One region of the Methylobacterium sp. Leaf466 genome, then DNA from elsewhere that is predicted to be linked to it. Evidence: predicted binding sites of a transcription regulator. Region 1 holds the regulator's gene; each other region holds the start of a gene.

The links. Region 1 encodes PhoB, which activates phosphate uptake and scavenging genes when phosphate is short. Its sites were predicted from a motif close to TGTCATNNANCTGTCAT; they were not measured.
Region 2: the regulator PhoB is predicted to act here: its motif matches at 5,967-5,983, upstream of phnC (phosphonate ABC transporter ATP-binding protein).
Region 3: the regulator PhoB is predicted to act here: its motif matches at 2,252-2,268, upstream of ASG59_RS00350 (ceramide glucosyltransferase).

What each region holds. Positions count from the first base shown of each region.
Region 1 covers NZ_LMRC01000036.1:85,193-94,813, reverse strand. Annotated here, with positions in the region: gene ASG59_RS19225 (PleD family two-component system response regulator) at 1-1,051, opposite strand, end outside; gene ASG59_RS19220 (response regulator) at 1,170-1,550, opposite strand; gene ASG59_RS19215 (DUF3572 domain-containing protein) at 1,631-1,930, shown strand; gene ASG59_RS19210 (DNA polymerase IV) at 1,968-3,266, shown strand; gene ASG59_RS19205 (cell envelope integrity EipB family protein) at 3,303-4,148, opposite strand; gene ASG59_RS19200 (GcrA family cell cycle regulator) at 4,695-5,228, shown strand; gene phoB (phosphate regulon transcriptional regulator PhoB) at 5,299-6,000, opposite strand; gene phoU (phosphate signaling complex protein PhoU) at 6,033-6,752, opposite strand; gene pstB (phosphate ABC transporter ATP-binding protein PstB) at 6,881-7,699, opposite strand; gene pstA (phosphate ABC transporter permease PstA) at 7,753-8,658, opposite strand; gene pstC (phosphate ABC transporter permease subunit PstC) at 8,678-9,621, opposite strand, start outside.
Region 2 covers NZ_LMRC01000010.1:6,473-16,093, forward strand. Annotated here, with positions in the region: gene ASG59_RS05955 (PepSY domain-containing protein) at 1-1,103, opposite strand, end outside; gene ASG59_RS05960 (TonB-dependent siderophore receptor) at 1,100-3,286, opposite strand; cobalamin riboswitch at 3,461-3,674, opposite strand; gene ASG59_RS05965 (hypothetical protein) at 3,771-4,010, opposite strand; gene ASG59_RS05970 (hypothetical protein) at 4,080-4,625, opposite strand; gene ASG59_RS05975 (DUF1045 domain-containing protein) at 5,102-5,767, shown strand; gene phnC (phosphonate ABC transporter ATP-binding protein) at 6,029-6,826, shown strand; gene phnD (phosphonate ABC transporter substrate-binding protein) at 6,856-7,782, shown strand; gene phnE (phosphonate ABC transporter, permease protein PhnE) at 7,836-8,714, shown strand; gene phnE (phosphonate ABC transporter, permease protein PhnE) at 8,711-9,559, shown strand.
Region 3 covers NZ_LMRC01000001.1:89,197-98,817, forward strand. Annotated here, with positions in the region: gene eat (ethanolamine permease) at 1-930, opposite strand, end outside; gene ASG59_RS00350 (ceramide glucosyltransferase) at 1,003-2,178, opposite strand; gene ASG59_RS00355 (NAD(P)-binding protein) at 2,303-3,247, shown strand; gene ASG59_RS00360 (histone deacetylase) at 3,247-4,146, shown strand; gene ASG59_RS00365 (hypothetical protein) at 4,171-4,374, opposite strand; gene ASG59_RS00370 (formate dehydrogenase subunit gamma) at 4,457-5,476, opposite strand; gene fdh3B (formate dehydrogenase FDH3 subunit beta) at 5,523-6,119, opposite strand; gene ASG59_RS00380 (formate dehydrogenase subunit alpha) at 6,132-9,065, opposite strand; gene ASG59_RS00385 (hypothetical protein) at 9,074-9,295, opposite strand; gene ASG59_RS00390 (molecular chaperone TorD family protein) at 9,340-9,621, opposite strand, start outside.

The DNA.
Region 1 (9,621 bases):
GCAGCACCTCGTCGCCGGCATCGTGACCGTAGGTGTCGTTGATGGTCTTGAAGCGGTCGATGTCGAGCAGCAGCGCCGAGACCGGCCGCTGTCGCAGCCGCGCCTCCTCGAACAGGCCGCCGAGGTGGCTGTCGAGGTAGCGCCGGTTGTGCAGCCCGGTGAGGCCGTCGGTGATGGCGAGCTCCATCGAGGCGTTGACCGCCCCGCGAAGCACCTCGGAGAACCGGCGGCGGCGGACCTGCGTGCGCACCCGCGCCACGAGTTCGTTCCGGTCGACGGGGCGCATCAGGTAGTCGTGGACGCCGAATTCGAGGCCGCGCACCACCCTGGCGCGGTCGTGCTCCTCGGCGATCATGATGACGGGCATGGTGCGGGTGCGGTCGAGGGAGCGCAATTGGCTGCACAGGCGCAGGCCGTCGAAGCCCGCGAGGTCGAGGCTGACCAGGGCGACCTCGAAGGCGCCCTCGGCGGCCAGGACCATGGCCCGGTGCGGATCGGGCTCGACGGTGACCGTGTGCTGCTGGGCCAGCGCCGCCGCCAGTCGCTCGGACGAGCGTGGGCGGTCGTCCACGAGGAGGATCTGGGCGTCCTGGCCCGTCTCGGCGGTGGCGAGCGCGATGGCGTCGCCCATGCCCATGGCGCGCGAGGCCAGGGCCCGGCTGCGCAATTCGTCGGTGACGGCCTTGAGACGCACCAGGCTGCGCACCCGCGTGAACAGCGCGGTGTCGTCGATGGGCTTGGTCAGGAAATCGTCGGCCCCGGCGTCGAGGCCGCGCAGGCGGTCAGAGGGCTGGTCGAGGGCGGTGACCATCACGATGGGCAGGTGTGCCGTCACCGGGTTGTTCTTGAGGTGCCGGCAGACCTCGAACCCGTCCATGCCCGGCATCATCACGTCGAGCAGGACGAGGTCGCACAGGCCCTTCTCGCAGATGGCGATGGCATCCGGCCCGTTCATGGCCGCGATGACGTCGAAATACTCCAACGCCAGCTTGGTCTCGAGCAACTTCACGTTGGGGAAGAGGTCGTCGACGATCAGGACCCGTGCGGACATCGTTCCTCATCGCTCCTTGTGGACCACGCGGCGGCCGGTGGGGGTACCCCTCGACGGCGCCGGCGCGATCGTCTTCAACGGGTGGGGCTCGGCGCCGCCCGTCCAGCCTTCGTCCCGTTCAGGCGGGTCGTTCGTCGCCAAGGTACAGGCGAACCGTTGAAAGAAACTTTGCGACCGAGATGGGCTTGGAGAGATAGGCCTCGCAACCGCCTTCACGAATGCGTTCTTCGTCGCCCTTCATGGCGAAGGCGGTGATGGCGATGACGGGGATGCCCTTGAGGTCGTCGTCTTCCTTGAGCCACTTCGTCACCTCGAGGCCGGAGACCTCGGGCAGCTGGATGTCCATGAGGATCAGGTCGGGGCGATGGGTGCGGGCGAGGTCGATCGCCTCGATGCCGTTGGCGGTCTTGAGGGTCGCGTAGCCATGGGCTTCCAACAGGTCGTTGAAGAGCTTCATGTTCAGTTCGTTGTCTTCGACGATGAGCACGGTTTTCTTCATGGCCTGTCATTCCCGGCTAGTCCGCGGCTCATTTTGAAGACGCCAGCCCCGTTTCAACCAGACTTAACCGGTACATGTTGATGAAACGCAAATCCGATCAAGGGCCTGATTCGGCCGAACGCCTCGCCCTGGCGGTCCTCGGCTGGATCGCCGGCGACGAAGACCGGCTTTTTCCCTTCCTGGCCCTCACCGGCATGACGCCGGACACCCTGCGCGCGAGTGCGGCAGAGCCGGGCTTTCTGGCCGGCGTCCTCGATTTCGTCATGGGCGACGAAGCGGTGCTGATGGCCTGCGCCGCCAGCCTCGAGGTACCGCCCGAACGCATCGCCGCGGCATGGCGGCGGTTGGGCCCGAGCGAACCGGACGACGGTTTCGCGTGACGGGGGAGGCGCAGTGGCGGACGCGGCGACCGCCGCGGTGACGGCCCGCGACGCCGTCTGCCGCGATTGCAGCGCTCGCCAGGACGAAGGGTCCGTCCGCTGCCGGGCCTGCGGTTCGCCGCGCCTGCTCGCGCACCCCGAACGCGACATCCTCGCCATCGCGCATGTGGATTGCGACGCGTTCTACGCGGCGGTGGAGAAGCGCGACGATCCGGCGTTGCGCGACCGCCCGCTGATCATCGGCGGCGGCCGGCGCGGGGTGGTCGCCACCGCCTGCTACCTCGCCAGGGTCTCGGGCGTCCATTCGGCGATGCCGATGTTCGCCGCCCTGAAGGCATGCCCCGATGCGGTGGTGCTGCGCCCGGACATGGCCAAATACGCCCGGGTCGGCCGCGAGGTCCGCCAGATGATGCGCGACCTCACCCCGATGGTGGAACCGCTCTCCATCGACGAGGCCTTCCTCGACCTCTCCGGCACCGAGCGCCTGCACGGGACGAGCCCGGCGCTCACCCTGGTCCGCTTCGCACGGCGCGTGGAGACCGAGATCGGCATCAGCGTCTCGGTGGGCCTCTCCGACACCAAGTTCCTGGCCAAGATCGCCTCAGACCTCGACAAGCCGCGTGGCTTCTCGATCCTCGGCCGGGGCGAAGCACAGGCTTTCCTGGCCGGGCGCCCCGTCTCGATCCTGCCGGGGATCGGCCCGGCCGGGCAGGCCCGTCTCTCCGGGCTCGGCATCCGCAAGATCGCCGACCTGACCCGCATCGATCCCGAACGCCTGCACGCGGCCCTGGGACGGGAGGCCGGCCGGCTGCGGGCATTGGCGCGGGGCGAGGACGATCGCCCGGTGCGGCCGTGGCGCGAGACCAAGAGCGTGCCGGCGGAGACCACCCTGGCCGACGACCTCGGCACCTTCGAGGCCCTGCGGCCGATCCTGTGGCGGCAATGCGAAAAGGTGTCCGAACGTCTCAAGCGCGCCGACCTCGCGGCGGCCACCGTCACCCTGAAGCTCAAGGATTCGGGATTTCGCCTTCGCACCCGCGCCCGCGGCCTGGCGCCGACGCAGCTCGCCGCCAGGCTCTACCCGGTGGCGGAAGCCCTCCTGCGCGAGGCCTGCGACGGCACGCCCTACCGGCTGATCGGCATCGGCGCCGGCGACCTCTCCGAGGGGACGACCGCCGACCGGGCCGATCTCCTCGACGGCGACCTCGGTCGCATCGCCAAACGCGAATCCGCCCTCGACAGCCTGCGGCTGCGGTTCGGCGAGGCCAGCATCCAGCGCGGGCTCGGTTTCAGCGGGACGGTACGCGACCCCAAGGCACCCCGCGGCGGCCGATAGGACCAGCGACGAGGGGCTCGCCCGGGGGAGCGTCGATCAGGGCGCGCACTCCTTCGCCGTCTCCGCCGCGCCGGCCTTTGTCGGCGGGGTGAGGTCGAGGCGGGTCAGATCGCCGAGGATGGCGAAGCTGCCGTAGTCGAGCTTCAAGGCGCCGCTGACGCCGTTGTCGTAGAGGTCGAAGGTGAGCACGTAGATCGGGGTGCGTTCGCCGTCGCCCTGCGTGTAGTAGCTCAAGGTGACAGGCCAGCGCGGCATCGTGGTCATCTCGCCCTCGCGCAGGGGCTTGTCGCGCTCGCCCTTGTCGCGCTCGCCCTTGGGCGCACCCTCGACCTTGCGTCCGATCACCGCCAGGGTGTCGTAGACCTTGCGGCCGTCGTCGGAGCCGTCGAACACCTTCACCGACAGGGTGCTCTCCCCCGCCCTCCCGGCCTCGATCAGCCGGCGCATGTGGATGCTCGGAAACAGCACCGGGCCGCTGGCCTGGAACTGGTCGCGCTTGGGCTCCTTGAGCTTGACCTTGATGGTCTCGGCCCCGCTCTCGGCGGTCCCATCCACCGCCTGGGACGGCGCCTCGTTGAGGAGGGTGGCGGTCTTGAAGCGGAAGTTGCGACCATCCCCGCTCTCGAACGTCGTGTTGCGCAGGTCGGACGTCCGGCTCCCGCTCTCCCCGCTCTGGAGCTGCGTCACCTGGCGGGTCTGCATCGTGTAGCCCTTGCAGGCGTCGCCGCCGAAATCGAGGACGATGCGACCGCGCGCACTCTCCACCGAACGGCTGGCGCTGCTCTCGGCCAGGGACAGTTCGTACACCGCGCGGTGCCCGGCGAGGCGGATCGGCTCCGCCGCCTGCGCAGCCCCCGCAGCCACGACGAGGCCCGCCGCCATTCCTCCCAACCGCCGTGACGACCGCATGGTGTCTCCCTGTTCAAACGCGAGCCGACCAAAACCCGTCCGGTCGCACCGCCCAGACATAGTCACGCCGGCTTAGGCGACAATGCGGGCTCGGAGTGGTCGGACCGCGACGTGCCGTGGAGACCCCTCGGCGATGGCAGGAGCCCATCGGCAGTGGCAGGAACCTCATTGGCAGTGGCAGGGGCCCATCGGCAGTGGCGGGAACCCATTGGCAGTGGAAAGCCGCAGGGCGTGCATGGTCTCCCTTGCATACGGCTCGACGCCTCCTGTACGGTCGCGCTGATTGACGATGCATCCGGCGCGACGGTCAATACACGACGGTTCGACGACGACCAGAGCGCGCGTCGTGATGGGTTTGCCGTCGGCGAAACCAGCGTTCCCGTGGAAGGCGTGCGGTTCTTTTCAATACACCGTGTCATGACGACATCGTGAAATGGCCTTTTCGACTGGGTCGTTACGAAGATGGCGGGTGCGGGTGTTGCGTCGTGACGGGGCGATGATCGAATGTCTGAGGGGGCGATGATGGACACAGTCCCGGGCTGGACGGATGAACGCGTCGCGCTGTTGCGCCGCCTCTGGGAAGAGGGTCTGAGCGCGAGCCAGATCGCGACGCAACTGACCGGCGTGACCCGCAACGCCGTGATCGGGAAGGTCCACCGCCTGGGGCTTTCGGGACGCGTGAAGAGCGCCGACACCGCGATCGCGGGGCGCAAGAAGGGGACCCGCGAGGCGGAGGTCGAGATCATCGTCGAGGAGGCGACGCTCCCGCCGCCGGTGGAACCGATCGTCGTCGAGGCGGTCGTCGCTGCCGCCACACTCGACGTCGCGCTGCCCGCCGATCCCGTCACCCTGGCGGTCTCGCGGCGGGTGACGATCATGGACCTGCGGGAAGCGATGTGCCGCTGGCCGATGGGGGACCCGACCTCGACGGACTTCTACTATTGCGGCGACCGGGCGATCACCGGCCTGCCCTATTGCACCCATCACGCCGAGATCGCCTATCAGCCGGCGACCGAGCGCAAACGCGACCGCCGGGCCGGCGGATTCCGCTGATCCCTCACGGCCGGCTCGCGGCCGGGCGGCGGATGTCGCGGTCGGGACGGCGATACCGCGCGTGGCGGCCTCACGCGTCGACGGCGAAGGTCTCGTCGAACGAATAGCCTGAGCCGCGAACGGTGCGGATGGGATCGGACTGGGTCGTGCGGTTGATGGCCTTGCGCAGGCGGCCGACGTGGACGTCGACGGTGCGCTCGTCGATGTAGACGTCGTGACCCCAGACGCCGTCCAGGAGCTGTTCGCGCGAGAACACCCGGCCGGAGCTCTGCATCAGGAATTCGAGCAGCTTGAACTCGGTGGGCCCGAGGTGGATCTCGCGGCCCTGACGGCGGATGCGGTGGCTGACCCGGTCGAGCTCGATGTCGCCGGCGATGAGCAGGCTCGCCACATGCGCCGGCTTGGCGCGCCGCAGCAGCGCCCGCACCCGCGCCAGCAGTTCGGGCACCGAGAACGGCTTGACGATATAATCGTCCGCCCCCGTGCCGAGACCGCGGATCCGGTCGCCCTCCTCGCCGCGGGCCGTGAGCATGATGACGGGCAGGGTCTCGCTCTCGCGGCGCGCACGGATGCGGCGGCAGAGCTCGATCCCCGACAGGCCGGGCAGCATCCAGTCGAGCAGCACCAGGTCGGGAAGCTGTTCCTGCAGGCGCAGGTCCGCCTCGTCGCCGCGGGCGGCCGCGTCGACGGTGAACCCCTCCGCCTCGAGGTTGTAGCGGAGGAGGAGGGTAAGGGCCTCCTCGTCCTCGACGATCAGGATACGCGTACTCATGGGCTTTGTCTGGGATGTCCCTGCCGGGGGCTTCAGGCGCCGGTCGGCGGCTCCACCATGGCGTAGTTCGACGCGTCGTTCTTCGGGCGATCGGTGGGAAGGTTCTCACCGGTGACGAGGTAATGGATCGTCTCGGCGATGTTGGTAGTGTGGTCGCCGATCCGCTCGATGTTCTTGGCGCAGAACAACAGGTGCGTGCAGAACGAGATGTTGCGCGGGTCTTCCATCATGTAGGTCAAGAGCTCGCGGAACAGCGAATTGTAGAGGGCGTCGATGGCGCCGTCCCGCTCCCAGACGTCGTGCGCCGCCTTGATGTCGCGGCTGGAATAGGCGTCCAGCACGTCCTTGAGCTGCTCTTGGACGAGGTCGCCCATGTGCTGCATGCCCACGACCACCTTCTGCGACTGGATCTCGCCGGCGATGGCGATGACGCGCTTGGCGACGTTCTTGGCCAGATCGCCGATCCGCTCGAGATCGCTCGACACGCGGATCGCCGAGATGGTTTCGCGCAGGTCGATGGCCATCGGCTGGCGCCGCGCGATGAGCAAAATCGCCCGCTCCTCGATCTCGCGCTGCAGTACGTCGAGGCGCTGGTCGGCGGCGATGACCGTCTGGGCCAGGGTGGCGTCGCGCCGCACGAGGGCGTGGCCCGCCTCGTTCATCATCTTCTCGGCGATGCCGCCCATCTCGGAGATCGCGCGGCGCAGGTCCTCGAGGTCGGTGTCGTAGGAACTGACGATATGGTCGGGCATGATCGCACTCCTCGGGTCGGCGCCCCGGCGGGGAACGGCGAACGGGATCGGTCGGGAGAGTATTTCGCAGCGGACGAGGTCGGGTCCGATGCGATGGCTGATGGGGACCGTCCGGCGGTCGAACGGCCTCAGCCGAAGCGGCCGGTGATGTAGTCCTGGGTCTGGCGTTTCTCGGGGTTCATGAAGATCCGGGTGGTGGGCCCGAATTCCACGAGTTCGCCGAGGTACATGAACGCCGTGAACTGCGAGATGCGGGCGGCCTGCTGCATGTTGTGCGTCACGATGACGATCGTGAACTCGGAGCGCAGCTGCTCGATCAGCTCCTCGATGCGTCCCGTCGAGATCGGGTCCAGCGCCGAGGTCGGCTCGTCGAACAGGATCACCTCCGGGCGCTGGGCGACGGTGCGGGCGATGCACAGGCGCTGCTGCTGGCCGCCGGAGAGGCCCATGCCGGACTGCTTGAGCTTGTCCTTGGCCTCGTCCCACAGGGCCGCCTTGCGCAGGGATTCCTCGACGCGGATGTCGAGATCGGCCTTGGACAGGCGCTCGTACAGGCGAAGGCCGAAGGCGACGTTGTCGTAGATCGACATCGGGAACGGCGTCGGTTTCTGGAACACCATGCCGATCTTCGAGCGCAGCTCGTTGAGGTCGATCTTCGGGTCGAGGATGTTGCGACCGTCGAGCATGATCTCGCCCTCGGCCCGCTGCTCGGGATAGAGGCTGTAGATCCGGTTGAAGGTGCGCAGCAACGTCGACTTGCCGCAGCCCGACGGGCCGATCAGCGCCGTCACCTGCCGGTCGTGGAAGTTGAGGTTGACCGACTTCAGGCCGTGGAAGTTGCCGTAATAGAAGTTGAGATCCTTCACGGCGATGCGGATCGGGGCGTTCTCGTCCGCCTTGTGGCGCCCGGTCAGTTGGGCGGCTTGGATCGCGGGCTCGGCGCTCATCGTGGGTTCGTCCTTGTCGAGACGGAAGAGGAAGGGACCGGATCGACGCGCTGTCAGCGCGCGCGATCGCTCTTGATGACGAAGCGGGCCACGATCGACAGGGCGAGGATCGTGACGGTGATGAGGAGCGCCCCGGCCCAGGCCAGCTGCTGCCAGTTCGGATAGGGAGACAGCGCGAACTGGTAGATCATCACCGGAAGGTTGGGGATGCCGCCCATCAGGTTGGCCGAAAACCAGCTGTTGTTGTTCAGCGCCGTGAACAGCAGCGGTGCCGTCTCGCCCGCGATCCGGGCCAGGGCCAGGATGATGCCGGTGACGATGCCCGCGCTCGCCGCGCGCCAGGTGATCGCCTTGATCACGATGGAGGGCGGAGCGCCCAGCGCCGCGCCCGCCTCGCGCAGGGTGGAGGGGACGAGGCGCAGCATGTCCTCGGTGGTGCGCACGATGACCGGGGTGGCGATGATGGCGAGCGCCACGCCGCCGGCCCAGCCCGAGTAGCTGCCCATCGGCTTGACCATCAGCGTGTAGACGAAGAGGCCGATCAGGATCGAGGGCGCCGAGAGCAGGATGTCGTTCAGGAAGCGGATGATGTCCGCGAGCTTCGAGTTGCGGCCGTACTCCGCCAGGTAGGTTCCCGCGAGCACGCCAATCGGCGTGGCGATGACGATGCCGATCAGGGTCAGCACGAGGCTGCCGAGGATGGCGTTGGCGATGCCGCCGCCCTCGGAGCCCGGTCCGGGGGTCGGCTCGGTGAACAGCAGCGGCGAGAAGCCCTTCACCCCCTCGACGATGAGCATGAGCAGGATCGAGCCGAGCACGACGATCCCGATCCCCGTGGCGATGGTGCTCGCCACGATGAGGACCTTGTCGGCGATCCGCCGGCCGGACCGGACACGGCTGCCGGTGGTCGGTGCGGCCGCCCGTTGCGGGGGCACGGTGGGGTGAGTGGCAGAGGCCATGGGTGCGGTTTCCCTGCTCTCAGGCGACCTTCACGCGCCTGACGAGCAGGCGGGCGATGATCAGGACGATGAAAGTGACGACGAAGAGGATGCAGCCCAGCGCCATCAGGGCGTTCAGCTGCATGCCGTCGGCCTCGTTGAACTCGTTGGCGATGCGCGAGGCGATGGTCGAGCCCGGATCGAAGATCGAGGCCGACAGCCGGTTGGCGTTGCCGATGACGAAGGTCACCGCCATGGTCTCGCCGAGCGCGCGGCCGAGGCCGAGCATGATCGCGCCGATGATCGAGACCGAGGCCTGCGGCACCAGCACGTGCCGGACCACCTCCCAGGTGGTGCAGCCGATGCCGTAGGCGCTCTCGCGCAGGACCGTGGGGATCTGGTCGAGCATGTCGCGGGTGATCGAGGCCACGAACGGCACGATCATGATGGCCAGGATGATGCCCGCGGTGAGGATGCCGACGCCGGAGGGGACGCGGGCGTAGAACAGGGTGCCGACGATCGGCATGCCCTCGACCACGTTCGACACCGGAATCTGCACGAACTGGGCGAACAGCGGGGCGAAGATGAAGAGCCCCCACATGCCGTAGATGATGCTCGGCACCGAGGCCAGGAGCTCGATGGTCATCGAGACGGGCTTGCGCGCCCAGCCGGGGCAGAGCTGGGTGAGGTAGATCGCGATGCCCAGCGAGAGCGGCACGCCGATGATCAGGGCGAGAAAGGCCGATGCGACCGTGCCGATGATGGCGACGAAGGCGCCGTACTGCTCCTGGCCGATGTTCCAGGCGCTCGACGTGATGAAGCCGGGGCCGAACTCGCGGAAGGCCGGCCAGCCGCCGTAGGCGATCGAGGCCAGGATGCCGGCGAGGAAGAGGAGCACGAGCAGGGCGGAGGCGTAGGACGCGACCCGGAAGATCGTGTCGCCGAGGCCACCGGGCGTCTTGCGGGCCGGGGCATCCCCGCTGC
Region 2 (9,621 bases), on a different contig from region 1:
GTCAGCCGCTCCACCGTCGGCGGCGCGGCCTGGCCCATCGCCCGCATCGCGGCGGCCACGATCTGCGCCTCGTCGGGGCCGGGGCCACCATCGGCCCCCATCACGCGGCGGCCCTCCCGCGTCAGCGACACCACGAGCGGGCGCCCGCCCAGGGTGGTGAAGCGTAGCGCCACCGCGTCCGGGGCCGCGACCCGCCGCAGCCCGGCCGGATCGAGGCCGACCGGGTGCCAGGGGCCGGCCTGGGCGGCCACGAGGGCCGCCGGCGGGGCCGGTCCGGTGAACCAGCGGTTCGGGTTCATCGAGAGCCAGCCGCTGACGAGGAAGCCGGTGAGGGCGAGCCCGCCCGCGAGACCCGAGAGGTGGTGCCAGCGCGCCAGCCCGCGGTAGGGCGTCAGCGCCCCGTTGCGATAGCGCCGGGGCCAGCCGAGCCGCCAGATTCCGAGGACGAGGCCGCTCGCCAGGAGCGGAATCGCGAGTCCCGACAGCCACAGCACCACGTCCCGCCACAGGTCGGGCCGGGCCCGCAGCGGCGTCGGGTAGACCCAATGCACCACGGCGCCGACCCAGTTCCAGCCGCGCTCGAACCGCGTGGTGACGAGGGCGACCTCCCCGGTGGGGGCCGAGACGTAGACCTCGGTGCCGGCCGCATCGGCCAGGGCGACCTTGTGGAAGGGCCGCAGCGGGTCGTAGCGGGCGGTGACGGTCCATTGGTCGCGCGCCACGGGCTCGACGGTGCCGGCACCGGCGAGGGCCCGGGCCTCCTCCGGCGTGAGCGCGGGCCGGCGCTCCCCGGTCCGGGCCGAGACCGTGGCGCGGCCACCGTCCCGGCCGGTGACGCGGTAGACGGGCTCCCCGCCCTGCATCTCCAGTCCGAGGGCGGCGGGTTCGGGCTGGCCGGCCGCCGCGAGGGCGGCGTCGGGGGCGATGGCCACCCGGTCCCAGGCGATCGGCGGCAGGCGGGCGAGCCGCTCGGCCTGCGACAGGCGCGGGAACGGCACGTGCAGCATCACGAGGCCCGAGCCGATCCACAGGGCGACGAGGAGCCCGGCGCCGATCCCGAGCCAGCGATGCCCGAGGATCAGCCAGCGTTTGGCGACCTTCACCACGTCACGCTGTAGGCGACCTCGACCGAGCGCGGCCGCCCGAGCAGCCAGAAGGTCGACCCGCCGGTGACCGGATAGACCGCGTCGAGGAGGTTGTAGGCGCGCAGGCTCAGGCGGGAGGTGTCGTCGATCCGGTAGTCGACGCTGCCGTTCACGACCTCGTAGGCCGGTCGCCGGACCGTGTTGGCGAAGTCGCCCACCGTCTCGCCCACGAACTGCACGCCGGCCCGCGCCTCCCAGCGCGGCGCGAAGGCCCAGGACAGCCACAGGTTGGCCACCCGCTCGGGCACGTTGATCGGCTGGTTGCCCGCGAACGAGACGGCGACCCCGCCCACGGCCTGCTGGAAGCTGTCGTATTGCGCCTGCAAGAGGGCGAGGTTGCCCTCAATGCGCCAGTTCTCCCACAGGCCCAGGGAGGCGAACGCCTCGACCCCGTGGGACGACTGGCTCCCCACCTGGATCGACACGGCGGGGCGCTGCGGGTCGGCGGTCAGGAGGTTGTCCTTCTTGATCCGGTAGCCGGCCAGGGTGAACTCGCCGCGCCCGTCCCAGAACACCTGCTTGTAGCCGACCTCGACCTGTTCGCCGTTCGAGAGCTGGAAGTCCTTCTGGGCCAGGGTGAGGGTGATGAGCGTCCCCACCGGGTCGACGGCCGTGGCGTAGCTCGCATAGAGCGAACTGCCCGGCGTCGGGCTGTAGACGGCGCCGAAGCGATAGCTCACCGCGCTGAAGTCCTTGGTGTAGCCGGCGGCGGGGTTGCGCAGGTCGTTCCGGCGGACGGTCGGCGCGTCGTAGCGGACGCCGGCGATCAGCGAGAGCTGGTCGGACAGGACGAGACGGTTCTCGGCGAAGAGGGAATACTGGTCGGTGCTGGTGGCGTACCCCGGCGTGGTGCCGTCGACGCGCAGGAAGCGGCCCGGATCGACGGCGAAGGGATCGACGGTGCTCACCCCGCCGTAGGGCGCGTTGTTGGTGTGGAGGAAGGAGATGCGGTTGACGTCGAAGCCCGCCACGACGTCGTTGGCGAAGCCGAACAGCTCGCCGCGGACGGTGGCGTCGAAGCGGTTTCCGATCTGCTCCTGGTCGTGGAAGATCTCGATGTAGTCCGAGCGCCTGACGCGGCCGGTGGCCGGGACGAAGGCGTAGGTCTCGGCGTTGCGCCAGCGCCGGTGCGAGGACAGGCGATAGGCGGTGTTGCGGATGGTGACGTCGGCGCTGGGCGACCACTCGGTCTTGAACTGCGTCCAGTCGTCCTTGAAGACGATCCGGCTGTCGTCGACGGTGTAGTTGTTGAAGCGCGTGCGCCGATCGATGCCGCCATTGATGAGGGGCGTCCCGAAATACCGCAGCGGCTCCTGGTAGCCGGAGTCGTGCGAGAGGGTGAAGGCGAGGTCGGGAGTGGCCTGGTAGAACAGCGATCCCGAGACCGCGAGGTTGCTGAACTCGCCGTTCTGGCGCAGCCACCCGTCGGCCTGGTTGGCGCTGACGTTGAGGCGGTAGGCGACCCGGTCGCCGAGGGCGCCGCCGGTGTCGAAGGCCAGGCGCTTCACCCCGTCCGAGCCGAGCGCCACCCGCGCCGCGTTGATGGTGGTGAAGGTCGGCTTCTTGGGCACCACGTTGATGACGCCGCCGATGGCGCCGTCGCCCGACAGCACCGAGGCGGGGCCGCGCAGCACCTCGATCCGGTCGACGTTCCAGGTGTCGAACGGGAAGGTGATGGTTCCGGTGCCGACGTAGAGGCGGGTGCCGTCGTAGAGCTGCATCACCGAGTTGACCCCGGCGAACCCGCGCGAGGTGTACGCCCCGAAGCCGTTGCCGGGCGCGGCGATGGTGGTGATGCCGGCCGCGTTCTGGGTCACCGCCTCCTGCACCGTCTCCTGGCCGCGCTCGCGGATCTTCTGGCCGGAGACGACCTCGACGCTGGCCGGCGTCTGGAGCGGCGACAGGTCGAGGCGGCTGCCGGTCCGGTTGGGTGTCGCGAGGTTCAGGCCGGTGGGTGCCGCCGTGTAGGGGGTCGGCGCCAGCAGGCGGGTTCCCGTCCCGGAGCCGGCCACCGCCAGTTCCGAGAGGGTGGCGGCGGCGTGGTCCTCGCCCGGGCGGGGGGCGTCATGCGCCGCGAGGGAGACCTTCGCGAGGGAGACCTGCGCCACGAGGAAAGCCGGAGCGAGGGCGAAGACGGACATCGGCCGTCGGCGACCGGACGGTCGTCGGGCGAGAGAATGGGACGACATGGGCAGCGAGGCCTCGGGCGACGGCAGTGGCACGTCACCGCGAACGAAGCCTCGGCTCAGGCGGTCTCCGAAAAAGACACGCGCCCGCCTCGACACCCACCAGGACACCCCGCCCGATGCGTTTCGCGTGTGACCACGACTGACGGCAGGTCTCCTGGCTCGCGGGTCGCTGTCCCGTCATCGTCTTCCCAGGCCCGAGGAACCCAGTGACGTGTTGATGAAGGACTCGCCGCTTACAGTTGCGGGGGCAGCCGCGGCATCGGGCGATCCTTGCGGACCCTCGCCCTCACCGCGTTCCCTTTTGATCCTCTCGCGAGGAACCGTCGACCCGAGGCTAGCGCGCCGGCGAAGACCGCGTCAATCGCGCACAGGTCCGGTCACGGCACGCTCACCGGAACGTGTGGCATCCGCGACGCACCCAACGCGGGGTGCGGCCTCAGCCGCGCCGGCTCATCCGGCCGCCCATGCCCTCGCAGCAGCAGGCCGCCTTCGTGCCCTTGGCCGAGCCGTGCTTCATCCCACCGTGCTTCATGCCCCCGTCTTTCATGGCCATATCGCCCCGGCCGCACATGGCCCCCGCCTTGCCGCCCTTCGCGCCGCAGCAGCTCATGGCGGAGGCGGGCGCGGCGGCCAGCAGGAGGAGGACGGCGGTCGAGGCGGCGAGCTTGGCGATCATGGGGGGACGGGTCTCCGTTGCCCCGCCATCCTACCACCGATCGGCGGCCCGATGCAGGGGCGTGCGGCGTCATCCCCCATCGGCGAGGATCGCCCCGCGATAGGTCTCCACCACCTCGCAGAACGGGACGCCGTCGGCGGTGCTGAGCACGGCATGGATCGCGAAGAGCGCCGTGGCGGGACCGGGCCGCCCCGCCGTTTGCGTCCACAGCCGCTCCAGCGACAGGTTGCGACGCTGCGGCGCCAGGGCATGGACGGCACGGCCGAAGGGCGTGGCCGTGGTGTCGAGGACCCGGTTCATGCCCGGCGTGAGGCGTTCGGGCACGTACCAGTTCTGCGCCTCCGACAGGACGTGGGCGCCGCAGGTGAGCCGCACCCGGCGGTAGCGCACGAGGTCCGGCGAGCCGACGCCGAGGCGCTCGCACTGCTGGGCGGAGGGCGCCCGCGCCGCCGCCGTCACCGGTACGGCGCACAGGCGGGAACCGCCGGCCGACAGTCCGCGCTCGTGGCACCATTCCTCGAGGACGGCGGTCGCGCTCGGCCCGGCCAGGAGCCGGTCCGTCAGCAGCGTCACGAGCCCGGCGGTCCCGAGCGGCGCGGCGGACGGATCGGTCATCGACGGACGACGAGGGCGAATGGCCATGGCGTCGCCGGACAGGATCGACCTGTCGACCGCCTCATGACCGAGATGACGCGACGTGTGATCAAGAGGCCCCGGGATGTCAGGATGTGGCCGATGCAGCGCGATTCTTGCGGCATCGCGTTTGCCGATCGACGCGAGAGCGACCGCTGGCGGGCACCACCGCCGCACCCCGCGGGAGCGAGATCGGTGCCGAGCCGTGGCACTCCATACAACGTGTTGGAGCTCACGAAAACGCTCCTCGTCACGAGGGCGATTGAGGCCGGCAAAGATGCTGGAGGGTGACGAGGATCACCGTCGACACCCGCGTCTCGTCCTCGCGGGGAACCTCGACAGGTCGGCGCGCCTGTGCTGGAGCGCTCCTTGCTGCGGTCTCCACATCGTCACACGAGCGTCCGGGCTGCGGATTATGAGCGCAGCGGCGCCTCTTACACCGCCGGGGAAGAGCTCCTTTGGACCGAACCGTCCGATATGCCCTGTACTTCACCCCCGCACCGGGGACGGCTCTCGCCGCCTTCGGCGACGCGGTCCTCGGCGCCGTGCCGACGTTGGGGCCGGCCACGCTCCGGGCCCTCCTTGCCGCCAGGACCGAGGAGCCGCGCGTCTACGGCTTCCACGCCACGATGAAGGCGCCGTGGCGCCTCGGCCCGGGCGTGACGGAAGCCGATCTCCTGGCGGCGGCCGAGGCCCTCGCTGCCCATCGACCGCCTCTGCCTGTCGGCTCGCTGCGCGTCGCCGCGCTCGGACATGTCGCCGCCCTGGTGCCGGAGTCGCCGCCGCCGGCCCTCGGCCTGCTGGCCGCCGAATGCGTGGCCGCCCTCGACCCGCTGCGGGCCCCCCTCTCGGCAGCCGAGCGCGTCCGGCGCCACCCCGAGCGCCTCGACCCGCGGGGGCGGGCGCTGCTGGAGCGTTGGGGCTACCCGCACGTCTTCGAGGCGTTTGGGTTTCACATGACGCTGACCGGCCGCCTCGGCCCCGAGGACAGGGCCGTGATCCTGCCGCTGCTGACGGAGGCCGCTGCGGACCTGCCGGACCTGGTGATCGACGCCCTGAGCGTGGTCGTCCAGGACGGCGCCGATCCATTCCGGCTCTTGCGCCGTATTCCGTTCGCGCCTTGAGGCGCATGCGAGGGCCTCGAACCGCCCCGGCCGCGACACGCAGGTCGGCGCCCGCTCGCGGCTGAGCGAGACGGTCCTCGACGACGGTTCCCGATATCGCCGAGGACGGGCCAGGCGAACCACGCGACGATCGGCAAGGTCTGCCCGATCGCCTCGAACCGCGAGCACAAGAGTACCGGCTCATCATTAGCCGGACAACTGTCATTCCTCTGTCGTGCGGGGCGGCTTTACCGTGGTTCATCGCTCCTGCCGGACAGTCTCATGCTGGTTCTCGAAGATCTGATCCGTCGTTACGGCGATCGCCGTGCGGTGGACCGCGTCTCCCTCGCCATCCCGCGCGGCCGCTTCGTCGGTGTCATCGGGCGCTCGGGCGCGGGCAAGTCGACCCTGCTGCGGATGATCAACCGCCTCGTCGAACCGACCGGCGGGCGCATCCTGTTCGACGGCCTCGACGTCACGGCCCTGCGCGGCCGCGACCTGCGGCGCTGGCGGGCCCGCAGCGCCATGATCTTCCAGCAGTTCCACCTGGTCGGCCGCCTCGACGTCCTGAGCAACGTGCTGATGGGGCGCCTCTGGGAGGTGCCCAGGCACCGCTCGCTCCTCAAGCTCTGGTCGGAGCGCGAGCGCGCCCTGGCGCTCGCCGCCCTCGACGACTTCGGCATGGGCGATTTTGCCGGCCACCGGGCCGACCAGCTCTCCGGCGGCCAGCAGCAGCGCGTCGCCATCGCGCGGGCGATGATGCAGGCCCCCGATCTCATCCTGGCCGACGAGCCCGTGGCCTCCCTCGATCCGCGCAACACCCGGATCGTCATGGACGCGCTGGCCGAGGCCAACCGCCGCCACGGCATCACCGTGCTGTGCAACCTGCATTCCCTGGATCTGGCCCGCAGCTACTGCGACCGCCTGGTCGGCCTCGCCGACGGCCGCCTCGTGTTCGACGGCGCGCCGGCCGACCTCACCGAGGACGTCGCCCGCCAGCTCTACGGGCTCGAGGCCGGCGAGGTGCTCGACGCGCCCGCGCCCGTCCTCAAGGCCTACCCCACCGCCCTCGTCGCCTGATCCGTCCCGGACGCCTTCGGAAGAATCCCATGCTGAACCGTCGCACCCTCGCCGGCGCCCTCGCGCTCGCCCTCCTCGCCCTGCCCGCCGCCGCGCAGGATTGGAAGGCGGCCTATCCGGAGCTGACCCTGGCGGTGATCCCGGCCGAGAACGCCTCCGGCACGAGCGACCGATACGCGCCGCTGACCGGCTACCTGACCAAGAGCCTCGGCGTGCCGGTCAAGCTGCGCATCGCCAACGACTACGCCGCCGTGATCGAGAGCCAGCGCGCGGGCAACGCCCAGCTCGCCTTCTACGGCCCCGCCTCCTTCGCCCGCGCGGTGATGACCGGCGTGAAGGTCGAGCCCATCGTCAACCAGACGCACGACACCGGCGCCTCGGGCTACTACTCGGTGATCTACGTGCGCGCCGACAGCCCGTACAAGACGATCGCCGACCTGAAGGGCAAGAACCTCGCCCTGGTCGATCCCAACTCCACCTCCGGCAACCAGGCGCCGCGGTTCTTCCTGCACAAGGCCGGCTACCCGGTGGACGCGTTCTTCGGCAAGACCGTCTATGCCGGCAGCCACGAGAACGCCGTCCTCGCCCTCGTCCAGGGGACGGTGGACGCCGCCGCCAACCTCTACAACACCGACACCGACACCATGGTCACCCGCATGGCCGCCAAGGGCATGCTCAAGAAGCCCGACGGCTCAGCCATGACGCAGGCCGATTTCCGCGTGGTCTTCAAGTCCGACTTCCTGCCCGAGGGCCCCTTCGCCATGCTGGCGAGCCTACCCGACGACCTCAAGGCGAAGGTCCGCCAGGCCCTGGTGGACCTGCCGAAGGCCGACAAGGCGGCCTTCGACCGGCTCTCGGACGGCAAGGACCTCGGCCTCGCCCCCGTGACCCTGAAGGACTACCAGCCGGTCATCGAGATGCTGAAGTTCAACGACGAGCAGCGTCGCAAGTCCTGATGCGGGTTGCAGGCCCCGATCCGGGCCGCACGGGTCCGTGCCGGCCGATCCCCGTGCTTGAGACCGTCAGCCCCCTGCCCCCCGACCGCGCCGCCGCCCTGGCGCAGGCCTATGACGGCGCCGTCGCGGCGAGCCGGCGTCGGGTCTGGATCGGCCTCGCGGTGCTCGTCGTCCTCACGGGGCTCGCCGCGCAGGCCGCCGAGGTGCGCCCCGGGGTGCTGGCTGCGAACATCGGGAAGTTCACCGACTACATCGCCCAGATCCTGCCGGCCCTGACCCTCGGGAACCTCGGGGGCGACCTCGCCGAATGGTACTGGGGCTGGCCGAAATGGCTCGCGCTCCTCGGCGAGACCCTCCTGATGGCCTATCTCGGCACCCTGCTCGGGGCCATCGGCGGTTTTCTCCTGTGCTTTGCCGCCGCCGGCAACGTGGCGCGCAGCCGGACCGGATGCTTCCTCGTCCGGCGCATCCTCGAATTCTGCCGGACGGTGCCGGAGATCGTGTTCGCGCTGATCTTCGTCATCGCCTTCGGCCTCGGGCCGATGGTGGGCGTGCTGGCCCTGGCGATCCACACCACGGGGGCGCTGGGCAAGCTGTTCGCCGAGGTGGTCGAGAACATCGACCTGAAGCCGGTGGAGAGCCTCACCGCCGCGGGTGCCGGCCGCATCGAGACCCTGCGCTTCGCCGTGCTGCCGCAGGTGCTCTCGAACTTCGTCTCCTACGGGCTGCTGCGCTTCGAGATCAACGTGCGGGGCGCGGGCGTGATGGGGTTCGTGGGCGCCGGCGGCATCGGGCAGGAACTCCTCGTGGCGATCCGCAACTTCTACTACGCGGACGTCAGCGCGATCCTGGTCCTGATCATCCTCACCGTGATGGCGATCGACCTCGGGACCGAGCGCCTGCGCCATCACCTCCTCGGAGGCCTGCGATGACGCCCCGCGACCCGAACCCGGCCGAGATCGCGGCGTTGCGCCAGCGCTATCCCGAGACCTTCCGGCCGGCCCGGGGGCCCCGGCTCCTGGCCTGCCTCGCGGTCGCCGGGCTTATCGCCGTCGCGGGCTACGCGATGGTGCGGCTCGACTTCTCCGCCGTGCGCCTCCTCGCCGGCCTCGGGCGGCTCGGCGAATTCAGCCTGATGATGCTGCCGCCCGATCCGGCCGGACAGGCCTGGACCTTCCTGCGGGCGCTGGCCGAGACCCTCGGCATCGCCTTCATCGGCACGCTGACGGCGGCGCTGCTCGCCTTTCCGGTGGCGTTCCTCGCCGCCCGCAACGTCGTGCCGAACCCCTTCGTGCACTTCACGATCCGGCGCGGCCTCGACGTGATGCGCTCCGTCGACGTGCTGATCTGGGCTTTGATCTGGATCAACGTCGTCGGGCTCGGGCCCTTCGCGGGCGCGCTTGCCATCGCCTGCGCGGATTTCGGGGCGCTGGGCAAGCTGTTCTCGGAGGCCGTCGAGACCGTCGACGCCAAGGCCGGCGAGGGCGTCTGCGCATCGGGCGGCGCCGAACTGCACCGCATCCGCTTCGGCCTCATCCCGGCGGTGCTGCCGGTGCTCGGCAGCCAGGTGCTGTACTTCTTCGAGTCGAACACCCGCTCGGCCACCATCATCGGCATCGTCGGCGCGGGGGGAATCGGCCAGTACCTCACCGAGTTGATCCGCGTCCTCGAACTGCGCCAGGTCGCCTTCCTGATCCTGATGATCCTCGTCACCGTCGCGGCCATCGACGCCGTCTCCGGGCGCCTGCGCCGGGCGCTGATCGGAACGGCACGCTAGGCGGGCTTCGCGAAAGCGGTCGCCGGTTCTGCGCCGAAGACCTGCGACGGAGGACCTGCGAC
Region 3 (9,621 bases), on a different contig from region 1:
CGCGAGCGCGAAGATCTGGCGCGAGTAGCCCATGATGATGCCGTGGAAGGAAGCCACGAGGCCGAACAGGCCGAGCCAGACCAGCATGTGCAGCCAGCCGCTCGATTCGCCCACCACGCCCTTCATCGCCTGGGGAAGCGGGTCGTTGAGGTTGCTCAGGGCCTTCCAGTCGCCCGCCCCGCCGGCGAAGATCATCACCCCGAAGGCGAGCACGGTCAGGGTCAGCACCCCGGTGATGTAGGCGATGGGGATGGTGCGCTTGGGGTCCTTGGCCTCCTCGGCGGCCATGGCGACGCCTTCGATGGCGAGGAAGAACCAGATGGCGAAGGGGATCGCCGCCAGCATGCCGCCGATGGCCGGCCATCCGAACGTGCTGCTGCCGGCCCAACCGTCCACCGCGAAGTTCGACCAGGTGAAGGCGGGGGCGACGACGCCCATGAACACGAGGAGTTCGCCCACCGCCAGGATGGTCACGAACAGTTCGAAGGTCGCCGCGATCTGAACGCCGACGATGTTGAGGGTCATGAACAGGAGGTAGGCGCCGAGCGCCGCGTGCTTCGGGTCGAGACCGGGAAACTGAACGTTCAGATAGGCGCCGATGGCCAGCGCGATGGCGGGCGGCGCGAATACGAACTCGATCAGCGTCGCAAAGCCTGCGATGCAGCCGCCGGTGGGGCCGAAGGCGCGGTAGCTGTAGGCGAACGGGCCGCCCGCCTGCGGGATCGCGGTGGTGAGTTCGGTGAAGCTGAAGATGAACGCAACGTACATCGCCGCGATGACGGTGGTGGTGACGAGGAAGCCGAGGGTGCCGGCACTGGCCCAGCCGTAGCTCCAGCCGAAATACTCGCCGGAGATGACGAGGCCGACGGCGATGCCCCAAAGGTGAAAGGCGTTGAGGCTCTTGTCGAGGCCGGGTCCCGCGCTTGCCATTCCGTCACCCTCAATCGACCGGATCCGGTCTGCCTGAAGGTCTCGCAAGATCGCTGCCGGATCAATGGGGCGTCAGGCGGCGCTTTCGCCCGCGCGCAGGCGGCCCGGCTCCTTGGCGCGGATGTCCATGGTGTTGCCGCGCCAGACGATGGCGCTCTGCATCCAGGCGCTGGCCCAGATCGCCGGGAATACCGCATCGCGCACGAGGAAGGCGAGGATCGTCCGCGGCCGGCGATACCAGCCCGCACGGGCGGCGAGGGCGTACTCGCCGGCATACCAGGCCGCCGCCATGCCGAGGACCGCACCGGCCACCTCGGGCGTCGGCACGATGGCGACGGCGAGGGTGAACGGCAGCAGCGGCCCGGTGCCGATCTCCGGGGCGAAGAACAGCGGGAAGGTGACACGCCGCAGCCGCGCCCAGCGCTGCTGGCGCGACCAGATCTCCCCAAAGGACCGCCGCCCGAGGGGCTGCTCGAACGGCGAGGCGACGAGGTGGACCCGCTTTCCGGCCGCGCGCACGAGCTTGGTCGCCGCGGCGTCCTCGGCGATCTCGGCCGCCAGTGCCCGGATGCCGCCGTTGGCCTCCAGGAACGGCTTGTTCCACAGCATGCTCTTGCCCTGGGCGAAGCCGAGGCCGACGCTCTCGCCGGCATATTGCCAGCGCGCCTGCAGGGTGTTGAGGAAGGCGCATTCGAGCTCGGCGCAGAATCCGTGCGGCCGCGCCCCCACCGGGGTCGAGCAGACGAGGCCGGTGTCCTCCCGCCAGGAGGCCTGGAGCCGCTGCAGGTAGTCCGGCGGCATCAGCACGTTGGAATCGGCCAGCACCACCCACTCGTGCCGGGCCGCCTCCCAGCCGCGCACGCAGTTGTTGAGCTTGGGGTTGTCGCTCACCCGCTCGTCGCCGACGATGAGCCGGGACGGTACCCGCGGATGGGCCGCCATCAGGCGATGCAGCAGCGGCACGATCGGATCGTCGGCATCGGCGACGCAGAAGATCAGCTCGTAATCGGGATAGTCGAGCTTGAACCCGCGCGTCAGCATCTCCTCGCTGAAGGCCTCGATCCCGCAGACGGGCCGCACCAGGGAAACCGGCGCTCCGACCGGGAAGGTCGAACGCCCGTCGGATCGGCCGAGGCGCCGGGCCGCCATCGCCAGGCTGACGAGGTTGACGAGGGTGAGCAGCGCACACAGCGACAGGGCGACGACCATGCCGATCTCGACCTCGCCGGCCTCGACACTGCCCGTCATCGCCGTCTCCTCATCCGGCAGGGATCGCCGGTGAGGCGCCGTACCACTGGCGAGGGGGCCTAACAGCCGGCCTGTTTCAACCGTATGACAAAGGCCGCGGCGGCGGTCGGAGGCGGGGATGGGAATGCGCGTGGCGGTCCTGGGGGCCGGGATCTCCGGCGCGGCTGCGGCGCGGGCCCTGACCCGGGCCGGCTTCACCGTCGTCGTCCTCGACAAGGGCCGAGGGGTCGGGGGACGGATGGCGACCCGGCGGGTGGCGGACAGCGACCTCTCGTTCGATCACGGCGCCCAGTTCCTGCGCGCCCGCGGTCCGGCTTTCCGGGCGCAGGTGGCGGACTGGCTGGCGCGCGGTGTCGTCGCCCCCTGGGGCGGGCACGACCGCTACGTCGGGACCCACACCATGACGGCGCCGGTGCGCGACCTCCTTGTCGGTCTCGACGTCCGCACCGGAGTCACGGTGACGTCGTTGGTTCGCGAACCCGCGGGCTGGCGCGTGTCGGTCGCCGAAGGCGCCGTCGCGGAAACCTTCTCGGCCGTGGCGATCGGATTTCCATCCGTCCAGACGACGCGCCTCATCGACGCCAGCGGTCTCACCCTCACCGGGCCGGAGTCGGCGGCCTACGCGCCGTGCTGGTCCCTGATGGTCGCCCTCGACGGCCCGGCACCGTTTCCCGAGGCCGATCGCCGTTTTGCCGAGGGTGCCATCGCCGCCATCGTCCGCGAGGAGTCGCGCCCCGGGCGGGCGGCGGGTACGCGCCTCCTGGTCCATGCCGGTCCCGAGTGGTCGCGCCGGCACCTGGAGGAGACCCGAGAGTCCGTCACCGGGCGGCTGCTCGACGCGCTGGCCGAGCGCCTCGGCAGGCCGCTCACGCCCACCTTTGCGAGCGCCCATCGCTGGCGCTACGCCCTCGTGGAGACCGCGATCGGCCAGGACTGCCTCTACGACCCCGCGCTGCGCCTCGGCGCTTGCGGCGACTGGTGCCTCGGGCCGCGCATCGAGGCTGCCTTCGACAGCGGATCGGCGTTGGCCGCGCGCATCGTCGCGGACCTGACGGACCCGGCGGCCTGATGCCGCCTCCCATCGTGTTCCATCCCGCCTACGAGACGGTCCTGCCGCCCGGTCACCGTTTTCCGATGCGCAAGTACGGACGCCTCGCCGAGGTGCTGACCGCGAAGGGCCTCGTCCCGAACGGATTCGTCCGCCCGGAACCGGCCGGCCCCGACCTCCTCGCGCTGGCCCACGAGCGAGCCTATGTCGAGGCCGCCCTCGGCCTTCGCCTGCCTCCGGCCGTCGAACGGGAGATCGGATTGCCGGTGGATGCCGGCGTCGTCGCCCGTGCCTGCGCGTCGGCGGGGGGAACGCTCGCCGCCGCGCGGCTCGCGCTTGCGGGCGGGCTCGCCGGCAGCGCCGCCGGCGGCAGCCATCACGCCCGCCGCGAAAGCGGGGCAGGCTTCTGCGTGTTCAACGACGTGGCGGTGGCGGCCCGCGCCCTCCAGGCGGACGGATCGATCGCGCGGGCGTTGGTCGTGGACCTCGACGTGCACCAGGGCGACGGCACGGCCGACTGCCTCGGCCGCTCGCCGGACCTGTTCACCCTCTCCGTGCACGGGGAGAAGAACTACCCGACCCGCAAGATTCCCGGCGACCGCGATATCGGACTCCCGGACGGCATCGACGATGCCGGCTACCTGTCGGTCCTGGCGGGCTGCTTGCCGGACCTCCTCGACCGGCTCGCCCCCGACCTCGTGTTCTACAACGCAGGCGTCGATCCGCACCGGGACGACCGCCTCGGTCGTCTCTCGCTCAGCGATGAGGGACTGGCCCGCCGCGACGGTTATGTCGTTCAAGAGGTTCGGCGGCGCCGTATCCCGCTCGTCGCCGTCATCGGCGGCGGCTACACCACCGACATCGATGCCCTGGCCGGACGCCACGCCCTCGTGTTCGAGGCGATGGCCGCGGCATCGTGACGGACGCGCCCGGCGCTGCTCGGATCAGGCGCCGTGGGGCTTGTGACCCGACGGCAATGGGGTGTCGCCGGACCACTGGGGACCGACGAGGTTCGTACCGGGATGCGAGACGCGCGCACCGGAGGTGGAGTACGCCTGGTAGGCGAGCACCCGGTTGCTATCCATGACGTAGGCGGCCGCCAGGCCCAAACCGATCGCGGCGATCACGGCCACGGCAAACGCTTTCATGTCACCCTCTCTCACCGAACCGGGCCGGGGCCGGGCTCGCATAGCCTGCTCGCGGCCGGGGCGGAACGCCCCGGCACGCCGTCTATTCGGCGGGGACCGGACGCACCGGCCGGCGCGTACCGTGGTCGACCTTGCCAATTTCCTTCTCGACCCAGAGGTCGTGGTGCGACCGGGCCCAGCCGAGATCGACCTTGCCGCTGCCCATCGCATCGTAGGCGCCCTCCATGCCGACGCTGCCGATGTAGATGTGGGCCAGGATGCCGGCGATGAAGACGACGCCGATCAGCGAGTGGACCACCTGCATCACCTGCATGCCGGTGATGTCCGTGAGCGCGAAGGGGAAGATCATCATCAGGCCGGTCACGCTCATCGCCGTGCCGAAGCCCACCACCATCCAGAACACCATCTTCTGGCCGGCATTGAACCGTTCGGCGTGGGGATGGTCGTTACCGATGAGGCCGCCGCCGGCCTTGATCCAGTGCCAGTCGATCCGGTTGGGGATGTTGTCCTTCAGCCAGACCACGAACATCAGCGCGATGCCTAGCATGAAAGGCCAGGCGAGATAGATGTGCGCGTATTTCGCGTATTGCGACACCACCGCGAAGGCGTCCGGCCCGATCACCGGGGCGAGCAAACGCTTGCCGAAGATGTAGTTCAGGCCCGACAGGGACAGGATGATGAAGCAGCTCGACGTCATCCAGTGCGTCACCCGCTCGAAGGTGCCGAAGCGCAGGATCTTCTTGCCGGAATCGGGGCCCCGCTCGAGCTTGATCCGGCCTCGCCAGAGGTAGAAGCCGGCGAGAAGGGCGATGGCCCCGAGCACGGCGAGCCCGCCGATCCAGGGCAGCCAGCTCTCGCGGAACGCACGGTAGTCTCGACCCTGGGGCTGGATCAGGCTCGCGGCCTTGCCGTCTGGGATCGTGACGCGGCCGACGATCTTGGGGTCCTGCTTGAACAGGAACTCCTCGTTGACCGAATCCGCCGTCGGGTTCTGCCCGGTCGGGTTGAGGCCGTCCTTCGTCTGCTGCGCCATCGCCGGCGCGGACGCGGCGAGGGCTGCAGCCACGACGATCGTCCTGAAAAGCGTCAATCCCCGCCGCATCGGCGTTCCCCTCTCGACAGTTGGCCCGCTCGGGCTCGTTTCGCGATCAGATCGCCACGGTCTCGCGGTAGGCGGTCTTCCAGCCCCAGGCACCCGAGCCGTAGCCGCGCTTGATCACCCGCTCCTTGTAGATCTGGGCGATCATCTCGCCATCGCCGGCAAGCAGGGCCTTGGTCGAGCACATCTCGGCGCAGAGCGGCAGCTTGCCTTCGGCAAGCCGGTTGGAGCCGTACTTCTCGTATTCGATCGTCGAGAAATCCGCTTCCGGGCCGCCGGCGCAATAGGTGCACTTGTCCATCTTGCCGCGCGAACCGAAGTTGCCGACCCGCGGATACTGCGGCGCGCCGAACGGGCAGGCGTAGAAGCAATACCCGCAGCCGATGCACAGGTCCTTGGAGTGCAACACCACGGCATCGGCCGTGGTGTAGAAGCAGTTCACCGGGCAGACGGCGGCGCAGGGTGCGTCGGTGCAATGCATGCACGCCATCGAGACCGAGCGTTCGCCCGGCTTGCCGTCGTTCAGGGTGACGACGCGGCGACGGTTGATGCCCCAGGGCACCTCGTGCTCGTTCTTGCAGGCCGTGACGCAGGCGTTGCACTCGATGCAGCGGTCCGCATCACACAGGAATTTCATGCGAGCCATAGTGGTCTCTCCTCACGCGGCCCGGATCTGACACAGGGTACACTTCGTTTCCTGCATGCCCGTCACAGGATCGTAGCCATAGGTCGTGCCGTTGTTCGAGCTCTCGCCGAGCACGACCGGATCGGTCCCGGTGGGGTAGAACCGGCGCATGTCCTCGCCCTGGTACCACCCGGAGAAGTGGAACGGCATGAAGGCCACGCCCTTGCCGACGCGGTCGGTCACCAGGGCCTTCATCTTCGACTTGACACCGTTTTCGGGCCCCGTGACCCAGACGAACTGACCGTCCTTGATCCCGCGATCGGCGGCATCGGTGGTGTTCACCTCGACGAACATGTCCTGCTGCAGTTCGGCCAGCCACGGGTTCGACCGGGTTTCCTCGCCGCCGCCCTCGTATTCCACGAGGCGCCCGGAGGTGAGGATGATCGGGAAGTCCTTGGCGATGTTCTTGTCCACCGCCGCCTTCTGCACCGAGAAGCCGATGTTGGGCATGCGCAGCTGGCGCTCGTCGGGACGGGTCGGGTACTTCGCCACGAGGTCGGGACGCGGCGTGTAGATTGGCTCGCGGTGGACGGGCACCGGGTCGGGCAGGTTCCAGGCGTTCGCCCGTGCCTTGCCGTTTCCGTAGGGCGTCACGCCGTGGTCGAGGCAGACCCGCTGGATGCCGCCCGAGAGATCGGTGGCCCAGCTCACGGCATCGATGTTGGCACCACCCGTCTTGGTGATGCTCGCCATCTCCGCCGCCGTCAGGTCCTTGTCCCAGCCGAGCTTCTTGAACACGGCCATGGTGAACTCGGGGTAGCCGTCCGTCAGGTCGGAGCCCTTCGCGAACGAATCCTCGGCCAGCAGGGTCTGGCCGTTGCGCTCCACGCCGAAGCGTGCGCGGAACGTGCCGCCGCCTTCCTTGATGTGGAGGTTGGTGTTGTAGAGGATGTGCGTGCCCGGGTGCTTGAGCTCGGGCTTGCCCCAGCACGGCCAGGGCAGGCCGTAGTAGTCGCCGCCGACCTCCGGGTCGTCCTTGGGCGCACGCAGGGTGACGAGATCGAACTTGTGCTGGTTGCGCATGTGCGCCTTCAGCCGCTCGGGGCTCTGGCCGCAATAGCCCGTCGACCATCCGCCGCGGTTGATCTCGCGCAGGATGTCCTCGGCGACCGGAGCGTCGTTCTCGACCTTGATGTTCTTGAACATCCTGTCGGCGAAACCGAGCTTCTTCGACAGGAGGTAGATCACCTCGTAGTCGCTCTTCGACTCGAAGGCGGGCTTCACGATCTGCTCGCCCCACTGGATCGAGCGGTTCGAGGCGGTGCGGCTGCCGTCCATCTCCAGGGAGGTGCAGATCGGCAGCAGGTATGTGTTCTCCTTGCGGGCGTTCAGGGCCGCGAAGGTGGTGGGGTGCGGATCGGCCACGACCAGGAGGTCGAGCTTGGTCAGGCCCTCGATCGCCTCGGGCAGGCGGGTGACGGTGTTGCCGCCGTGGCCGAACACCATCATCGCCTTGATGGTGCTGCGCTGGTCGATCTGCTCTTCGGGCAGGTTGACGCCGTCGAACCACCGTGTCGAGGTCATGCCCGGCGTTTCCATGCTGTCCTTGCGGGTCTTTGCCTTGCGGCCGCCCTTGGCGGGGACTTCATCGAAACGGGACTGCAGCCAGTCGTATTCCACGTCCCACACGCGGGCCCAGTGCTTCCAGGCGCCCTCGACGAGGCCGTAGTAGAGCGGCAGGGTCGTGACATCGAGGCCGAGATCGGTGGCGCCCTGCACGTTGGTATGGCCGCGGAAGATGTTCGCGCCGGTCCCCGGCTTGCCGATGTTGCCGGTGGCCAGGCACAGGATGCACAGCGCCCGCACGTTGGCGGTGCCAACCGTGTGCTGGGTGGCGCCCATGCACCAGATCAGCGTCGAGGGCTTCTCGGTGGCGAACATCTTGGCGACGCGCTTGAGCTGCTCGCCGGGCACGCCGGAGACCCGCTCGACCTCGTCGGGCGTCCATTTGGCGACCTCCTTGCGGACGTCCTCCATGGCGTAGACGCGCTGGCGGATGAATTCCTTGTCCTCCCAGCCGTTCTCGAACACGTGCCAGAGGATACCCCAGACCACCGGGATGTCGGTGCCCGAGCGGATGCGCACGTAGTCGGTGGCGTGCGCGGCCGTGCGGGTGAAGCGCGGATCGATGACGATCATGTTGGCGCGGTTGATCTCCTTGCCCGACAGCACGTGCTGCATGGAGATCGGGTGCGCCTCGGCCGGGTTGCCGCCGAGGATGATCATGGTCTTGGCGTTGCGGATGTCGTTGTAGGAATTGGTCTGGGCGCCGTAGCCCCAGGTGTTGGCGACGCCCGCCACCGTGGTCGAGTGGCAGATGCGGGCCTGGTGGTCGACCGAGTTGGTGCCGGCGAAGGCGCCGAGCTTGCGGAAGATGTAGGCCGCCTCGTTGGTGAACTTGGCCGAGCCGAGCCAGTAGACGGAATCCGATCCGTGGGTCTCGCGCAAGGCGGTGACCTTGTCGCCGATCTCGTCGATCGCCTGCTGCCAGGAGATGCGGGTCCACTCGCCGTTGACGATCTTCATCGGGAACTTGAGTCGGCGGTCGCTCGACACAAGTTCGCGAAGGGCCGCGCCCTTGGCGCAATGGGTGCCGCGGTTGATCGGGCTGGCATAGGACGGCTCCTGGCCGACCCAGACGCCGTTGACCACCTCGGCCGTCACCGTGCAGCCCACCGAGCAGTGGGTGCAGATGTTCTTCTTGATCGCCACCTCGGGGCCGCTCACCGACGAGCCGGCGGCCTGTGCCTTGCGCACGGCGCCGAGCTGGAGCGAGCCGGCCGCGGCGAGGCCGCCGGCGACGAGGCCGGAGCGGCGCAGGAAGGTGCGGCGATCGACGGCGGCGGGGGCGGCGGAGAGTTCGGGTCGTGCGCGGCCCTGGCCGCCGGTCTTGCGCTTAATCAGCATGGCGCCCTCTACTTCTTCAATGTCTCGTAGCCGTTGGTCCGGTAGAAGGCCTTGACCTCGTCGCTCTCGCGATAGCGGGCCTTGGTCTCCTCCGTCCCCGGGTCGTAGGCCTGGGCGGGCGTGGCCATCATCGGCTGGCCGACGGCCGCTGCGGCGACCGCGACGGAGCCACCGCCGAGGGCCCGGAAGAACTGGCGGCGCCCGAGCGCGCCCTTGCGGTCTTCGTCCATGTCCGTCGCTCCAAAATCCATCCGGTCGGGCACGCGTGACGGGGTCACGACGCGCCGTCGAGGCCGAAGGCCTCCGCTTCGATGTCGATGTAGGTGGCGCCGAGGGTGCCCACGGCGCGGTAGAAACGCGACGCCTGCGCCTGCGCGACGTCGCGGAAGAAGCGGGCCGCCCACGGTTCGACGTGGCGGGCGAAGAAGTCCCGGTCCGCACCGGCCTCGTCACCGAGCCGTCCGCCGCACAGGCCCGCCATGATCTCCATCACGATGGCGATGTGGTCCTCGGGCTCGCTCATGCCCCCGGTCGGCTCGACGCCGAGGCGACGGAG